DNA from 3 places in the Weizmannia sp. FSL W8-0401 genome. Region 2 is predicted to be linked to each of the others. Evidence: a T-box and tRNA genes for the amino acid it is inferred to sense, from the RefSeq annotation. Region 2 holds a T-box; the other regions hold tRNA genes.
What was found. The T-box of region 2 lies ahead of NSU00_RS09830 (valine--tRNA ligase). A T-box ahead of a tRNA ligase gene usually reads a tRNA of that ligase, here a tRNA-Val.
Positions count from the first base shown of each region.

Region 1: it has a tRNA-Val gene. The T-box ahead of NSU00_RS09830 (valine--tRNA ligase) is inferred to sense a tRNA for this amino acid. The anticodon was not compared.
Region 3: it has a tRNA-Val gene. The T-box ahead of NSU00_RS09830 (valine--tRNA ligase) is inferred to sense a tRNA for this amino acid. The anticodon was not compared.

Region 1 covers NZ_JBBPAG010000001.1:2,236,538-2,238,769, forward strand. Annotated here, with positions in the region: tRNA gene NSU00_RS10950 (tRNA-Ser) at 1-91, opposite strand, end outside; tRNA gene NSU00_RS10955 (tRNA-Ile) at 116-192, opposite strand; tRNA gene NSU00_RS10960 (tRNA-Met) at 206-279, opposite strand; tRNA gene NSU00_RS10965 (tRNA-Ala) at 295-370, opposite strand; tRNA gene NSU00_RS10970 (tRNA-Pro) at 387-463, opposite strand; tRNA gene NSU00_RS10975 (tRNA-Arg) at 477-550, opposite strand; tRNA gene NSU00_RS10980 (tRNA-Leu) at 568-653, opposite strand; tRNA gene NSU00_RS10985 (tRNA-Gly) at 663-737, opposite strand; tRNA gene NSU00_RS10990 (tRNA-Leu) at 754-835, opposite strand; tRNA gene NSU00_RS10995 (tRNA-Lys) at 848-923, opposite strand; tRNA gene NSU00_RS11000 (tRNA-Val) at 1,094-1,166, opposite strand; rRNA gene rrf (5S ribosomal RNA) at 1,175-1,290, opposite strand; rRNA gene NSU00_RS11010 (23S ribosomal RNA) at 1,504-2,232, opposite strand, start outside.
Region 2 covers NZ_JBBPAG010000001.1:2,007,327-2,009,558, reverse strand. Annotated here, with positions in the region: gene ysxE (spore coat protein YsxE) at 1-500, shown strand, start outside; gene NSU00_RS09835 (hypothetical protein) at 517-708, opposite strand; T-box leader at 851-1,079, shown strand; gene NSU00_RS09830 (valine--tRNA ligase) at 1,135-2,232, shown strand, end outside.
Region 3 covers NZ_JBBPAG010000001.1:2,433,119-2,435,350, forward strand. Annotated here, with positions in the region: tRNA gene NSU00_RS11985 (tRNA-Leu) at 228-309, opposite strand; tRNA gene NSU00_RS11990 (tRNA-Cys) at 319-392, opposite strand; tRNA gene NSU00_RS11995 (tRNA-Gly) at 398-472, opposite strand; tRNA gene NSU00_RS12000 (tRNA-Gln) at 476-547, opposite strand; tRNA gene NSU00_RS12005 (tRNA-His) at 556-631, opposite strand; tRNA gene NSU00_RS12010 (tRNA-Trp) at 640-713, opposite strand; tRNA gene NSU00_RS12015 (tRNA-Tyr) at 721-802, opposite strand; tRNA gene NSU00_RS12020 (tRNA-Thr) at 811-886, opposite strand; tRNA gene NSU00_RS12025 (tRNA-Phe) at 890-965, opposite strand; tRNA gene NSU00_RS12030 (tRNA-Asp) at 986-1,061, opposite strand; tRNA gene NSU00_RS12035 (tRNA-Met) at 1,074-1,147, opposite strand; tRNA gene NSU00_RS12040 (tRNA-Val) at 1,157-1,232, opposite strand; tRNA gene NSU00_RS12045 (tRNA-Glu) at 1,244-1,318, opposite strand; tRNA gene NSU00_RS12050 (tRNA-Ser) at 1,332-1,421, opposite strand; tRNA gene NSU00_RS12055 (tRNA-Asn) at 1,426-1,500, opposite strand; rRNA gene rrf (5S ribosomal RNA) at 1,508-1,623, opposite strand; rRNA gene NSU00_RS12065 (23S ribosomal RNA) at 2,036-2,232, opposite strand, start outside.

The DNA.
Region 1 (2,232 bases), 230 kb from region 2:
GCGGAGGAAGAGGGATTCGAACCCCCGCGCGGTGTAACCCGCCTGTCGGTTTTCAAGACCGATCCCTTCAGCCAGACTTGGGTATTCCTCCGTATGATAAGCGAAAAATAAAAAATGGTGGACCTTGTAGGACTCGAACCTACGACCGGACGGTTATGAGCCGTCTGCTCTAACCAGCTGAGCTAAAGGTCCGATATACGAAATATAGCGGCGGAGGGGATCGAACCCCCGACCTCACGGGTATGAACCGTACGCTCTAGCCAGCTGAGCTACGCCGCCGTTATTTGACCTGTTTGGTGGAGCCTAGCGGGATCGAACCGCTGACCTCCTGCGTGCAAAGCAGGCGCTCTCCCAGCTGAGCTAAGGCCCCACTATGATCATCTTCATGGTCGGGAAGACAGGATTTGAACCTGCGACCCCATGGTCCCTAACCATGTGCTCTGCCAAGCTGAGCTACTTCCCGAAAGAGGAATAAGCGCGCCCAAGAGGAGTCGAACCCCTAACCTTTTGATCCGTAGTCAAACGCTCTATCCAATTGAGCTATGGGCGCATTTGTCATGGTACTGATGCCGAGGACCGGAGTCGAACCGGTACGGTAGTCACCTACCGCAGGATTTTAAGTCCTGTGCGTCTGCCAATTCCGCCACCCCGGCGGGATAAAATGGAGCGGAAGACGGGATTCGAACCCGCGACCCCCACCTTGGCAAGGTGATGTTCTACCACTGAACTACTTCCGCATATCGTGCTAAACAGTGCGGGTGAAGGGAGTCGAACCCCCACGCCTTGCGGCGCCAGATCCTAAGTCTGGTGCGTCTGCCAATTCCGCCACACCCGCAGATAAGATAAATGGTGAGCCATGCAGGATTCGAACCTGCGACCCTCTGATTAAAAGTCAGATGCTCTACCAACTGAGCTAATGGCTCATATTCCGATAACGACATTACTTGTCACAAAGAAAATTATACTATATTGGGTTAAATATGTACATATCTATTTTCTTTCAGGATTCCCGCGAGTATGTGCCGGTCACAAGGCAGTATCCCCGAACTTCCGATAGAAAGCCGGTTGCCCCTGAACCGGGATGGCATAAAAATGGAGGATGACGGGATCGAACCGCCGACCCTCTGCTTGTAAGGCAGACGCTCTCCCAGCTGAGCTAATCCTCCGTATTATGGCCCGGCAACGTCCTACTCTCGCAGGGGGAAACCCCCAACTACCATCGGCGCTGGAAAGCTTAACTTCCGAGTTCGGGATGTATTCGGGTGTGACCTTTCCGCCATCATCACCGGACCAGTATAATTTTGGGATATGTTCCCTGAAAACTGGATGGGAGAAAAAAACTGTAAACGGAGAATGCGTTTCTGCTTCTAACTTTGAGAATTGTCCAGCTTCGGTGCCTAGCCCCTCGAGGTCGAATCACCTGCCCGCCACGGAGCCAAAAGACGGCTTCATGCCGGTCAGAACATTCGCTTGTCGGGGCTAAACAAGGCACCTTCGCTTTTCGTGGTTAAGTCCTCGATCGATTAGTATCCGTCAGCTGCACGCGTCGCCGCGCTTCCACCCCGGACCTATCAACCTGATCATCTTTCAGGGATCTTACCAGTTAAACTGTGGGAAATCTCATCTTGAGGGGGGCTTCATGCTTAGATGCTTTCAGCACTTATCCCTTCCGCACATAGCTACCCAGCGATGCCTTTGGCAAGACAACTGGTACACCAGCGGTGCGTCCATCCCGGTCCTCTCGTACTAAGGACAGCTCCTCTCAAATTTCCTGCGCCCGCGACGGATAGGGACCGAACTGTCTCACGACGTTCTGAACCCAGCTCGCGTACCGCTTTAATGGGCGAACAGCCCAACCCTTGGGACCGACTACAGCCCCAGGATGCGATGAGCCGACATCGAGGTGCCAAACCTCCCCGTCGATGTGGACTCTTGGGGGAGATCAGCCTGTTATCCCCAGGGTAGCTTTTATCCGTTGAGCGATGGCCCTTCCATGCGGAACCACCGGATCACTAAGCCCGACTTTCGTCCCTGCCCGACTTGTAAGTCTCGCAGTCAAGCTCCCTTATGCCTTTACACTCTGCGAATGATTTCCAACCATTCTGAGGGAACCTTTGGGCGCCTCCGTTACCTTTTAGGAGGCGACCGCCCCAGTCAAACTGCCTGCCTGACACTGTCTCCCACCCCGGTAAGGGGTGCGGGTTAGAATTTCAATACAGCCAGGGTAGTATC
Region 2 (2,232 bases):
CCTTTTACAATGAAACGAACCAGGCGCTCAAATTCTCGATCCAGCAGCTGGAAAACTGGTATGAACAATCGAAAGAGATGGAGAAAGCGAGAACGGTGACCATCCACGGAAAAATTTCAACGGAGCATTTCCTGTACGATGAACGCGGGCTCGGATACTTCACTAATTTCGAACTGGCAAAAACCGCTGCGCCTTTTTATGACCTGCTTCCCTTCTTGTCGCGGGCGCTCGACTCCTATCCGAGCCGGTTTGACGACTGCGTGGACTGGGTGAAGACCTACTTCAGCTATTTTCCGCTTAAGGAAGATGAAAAAAGCTTATTTTTCAGCTATCTCGCTTATCCCGCACCGATCATCCAAACCGTGGAGGAATACTTTGCAAATGAAGGGAAACGCCATGAAGCGAGAGCAGTCGCGAAACTGCAGGAAAAGTACTGGCGGATGAAAAATACCGAGTATGTCGTCATGCAGTTGTCACAAGGGACCGCCCCCGCGTCATGAAAAGCAGGGACGGCCATTAAAACCATTCATACTGGAACCCGAGATAAATGAGAATAAATATGGCAAGCAGCAGGACGTCAAACGTGGTCGGAAAAATAATCGTGCGGATGGCCTGAAAGACGGAGAACGGAAGAATCAGCTGCTTGCACACTTTTTTTGCATTCCGCCCCCAAGTACGGACGGCCTGTTTGTCAATTTTTTTCTTCATCATCATCCACCTATCCCTCAACGATAATGTATGAAAAGCGGGCGGATAAGTGAATCCGTTGCATATTTTTTCTAAAAATGGGCAATGCTATTGACGATTTTCAAAAAAACCGATACCATAAACTATAGCCAATTTCAAAAATCAAAATACAATGAACGGGAAGAGTACAGATTTTGTTTCCATGCAGAGAGGGGAATCAGCTGCTGAAAGATTTCCTATGCGAAACAGGCTGGAAGGTCGCCCGGGAGTAGCTTTTGTGAACCCGATAATAGCAAAAGCCGGCGAAGTGCCGTTAATGACCCGAGAGTGCCGGGCATCCGTTTGCCCGTGAAAAAAGGTGGTACCGCGAACAGACTCCTTTCGTCCTTTTATGGCGAAGGGAGTTTTTGTGTTTATCCGCAAAAAACGCAGAAAGGAATGATACAAATGGAACAGCAGGACATCAGCATGCCGACCAAATATGATCCGCAGGCTGTTGAAAAAGGGCGCTATGAATGGTGGGTGAACGGCAAATTTTTCGAAGCAAAAGGCGATCCGGAAAAGAAGCCGTACACGATTGTGATTCCGCCGCCGAACGTAACCGGCAAGCTCCATCTCGGCCATGCCTGGGATACGGCTTTGCAGGATATTTTAACCCGGATGAAACGGATGCAGGGCTATGATGTGCTCTGGCTGCCGGGGATGGACCACGCCGGGATTGCAACGCAGGCAAAAGTGGAAGCCAAACTGCGTGAAGAAGGCAAATCCCGCTATGACCTCGGCCGCGAGAAGTTTACGGAAGAAGCATGGAAGTGGAAAGCGGAATACGCTCACTTTATCCGCAAACAATGGGCGAAACTCGGCCTCGGTCTCGATTATTCGCGCGAACGTTTTACGCTCGATGAAGGGCTGTCAAAAGCTGTAAAAGAAGTATTTGTTTCGCTTTATAAAAAAGGCTTGATTTACCGCGGCGAGTACATCATCAACTGGGACCCGGAAACGAAAACGGCGCTTTCCGATATTGAAGTAGTCTACAAAGAGGTGCAGGGCGCATTTTACCATCTGGCATACCCGTTAAGCGACGGTTCCGGCACGATTGAAATCGCGACAACGCGCCCGGAAACGATGCTGGGTGATACGGCGGTCGCTGTCCACCCGGATGATGAACGCTACAAACATTTAATCGGGAAAACGATTGTATTGCCAATCGTCGGCCGCGAAATTCCGATTATCGCAGACGAGTATGTTGATATGGCATTTGGTTCCGGTGCCGTAAAAATTACACCGGCCCATGACCCGAACGACTTCGAAGTCGGGAACCGCCACAATCTCGAACGCATCCTTGTGATGAACGAGGACGGCACAATGAATGAAAATGCCGGAAAATACAAAGGCATGGACCGGTTTGAATGCCGCAAACAGATCGTGAAGGACTTGAAAGCACTCGGCGTTCTTGTCAAAGTGGAAGACCATATCCATTCGGTCGGCCATTCCGAACGGAGCGGCGCGGTTGTCGAACCGTATTTGTCCACGCAATGGTTTGTG
Region 3 (2,232 bases), 430 kb from region 2:
TTGTACTCATTATAAAAGGAAAATCTAAGATAGTATTTCCAAACCTTTCTTATTAGATCAATTCCCTTTTTGTACAAGTTAAAAAACTGTAGATACCCACAAGTGTACGCTTTCAAGCAGCTGCTTAAATGGCCTCGGCTTCAATAATATAATTGCAATAAAAAACGCTTCTCTTTATCTTGAGAAGCGTTCCGTTTGGCATCAGCTTTCAATGTAATACTGTGTTATACCGGTGGTCGGGGTCGAACCGACACTCCCGAAGGAACACGATTTTGAGTCGTGCGCGTCTGCCAATTCCGCCACACCGGCACAATATGATGGAGGCGGCAACCGGAATCGAACCGGTGATAAAGGTTTTGCAGACCTCTGCCTTACCTCTTGGCTATGCCGCCATCAATGGAGCGGAAGACGGGATTCGAACCCGCGACCCCCACCTTGGCAAGGTGATGTTCTACCACTGAACTACTTCCGCATACTGGGCCAGCTGGATTCGAACCAGCGCATGACGGAGTCAAAGTCCGTTGCCTTACCGCTTGGCTATGGCCCAATCAAATATGGGGCGGATGGTGGGAATCGAACCCACGAATGCCGGAGCCACAATCCGGTGCGTTAACCACTTCGCCACAACCGCCATCATAATGGCAGGGGCAGTAGGAATCGAACCCACACTGGAGGTTTTGGAGACCTCTGTTCTACCTTTAAACTATGCCCCTTTAAAAATGGAGGGGGACGGATTCGAACCGCCGAACCCTGAGGGAGCGGATTTACAGTCCGCCGCGTTTAGCCACTTCGCTACCCCTCCATATTGCGTGGTGCCGGCCAGAGGACTTGAACCCCCAACCTACTGATTACAAGTCAGTTGCTCTACCAATTGAGCTAGACCGGCCAATGGTGGCTCGGGACGGAATCGAACCGCCGACACAAGGATTTTCAGTCCTTTGCTCTACCGACTGAGCTACCGAGCCGCGATTATGTAAAATACAGATGGCGGTCCCGACGGGAATCGAACCCGCGATCTCCTGCGTGACAGGCAGGCGTGATAACCGCTACACTACGGGACCTTTATATGTAAATTGCGGGGGCAGGATTTGAACCTGCGACCTTCGGGTTATGAGCCCGACGAGCTACCAGACTGCTCCACCCCGCGATGATAAAATGGTGGAGGATGACGGGATCGAACCGCCGACCCTCTGCTTGTAAGGCAGACGCTCTCCCAGCTGAGCTAATCCTCCAAATATGTAAATGGTGACCCGTACGGGATTCGAACCCGTGTTACCGCCGTGAAAGGGCGGTGTCTTAACCGCTTGACCAACGGGCCATATGGATCATGACGGAGAGCAAGGGATTCGAACCCTTGAGACAGCTTTTAGCCGCCTACACGATTTCCAATCGTGCTCCTTCGGCCTCTCGGACAGCTCTCCATTATGGCTCCGCAGGTAGGATTCGAACCTACGACCGATCGGTTAACAGCCGATTGCTCTACCACTGAGCTACTGCGGAATATCGGGCCCGGCAGCGTCCTACTCTCGCAGGGGGAAACCCCCAACTACCATCGGCGCTGGAAAGCTTAACTTCCGAGTTCGGGATGTGTTCGGGTGTGACCTTTCCGCCATCATCACCGGACCTTAATGACAAGAAATAGTATAACACAGTTGCTGTTATTTATCAAGAGAAATAATTGTATTCCCTGAAAACCGGATGGGAGAAAAAACTGTAAACGGAGAATGCGTTTCTGCTTCTAACTTTGAGAATTGTCCAGCTCCAGCGCCTATCGGCTAGTGAACTTCCCGTCCCCCTTTCCTACGATAAGCGGGCATCGACTCGCCTTTAGGGCTCGTCGTGTTTCCTTTATCTCAGGCGGGGGCCTTGAAGTTCATACGCCGATGACCAAGGCGCTTCCGCTTTTCTATTGTCTAGCTCCGGTGCCTAGCCCCTCGAGGTCGAATCACCTGCCCGTCACGGAGCCAAAAGACGGCTCCATGCCGGTCAGAACATTCGCTTGTCGGGGCTAAACAAGGCACCTTCGCTTTTCTATTTGGTTAAGTCCTCGATCGATTAGTATCCGTCAGCTGCACGCGTCACCGCGCTTCCACCCCGGACCTATCAACCTGATCATCTTTCAGGGATCTTACCAGTTAAACTGTGGGAAATCTCATCTTGAGGGGGGCTTCATGCTTAGATGCTTTCAGCACTTATCCCTTCCGCACATAGCTACCCAGCGATGCCTTTGGC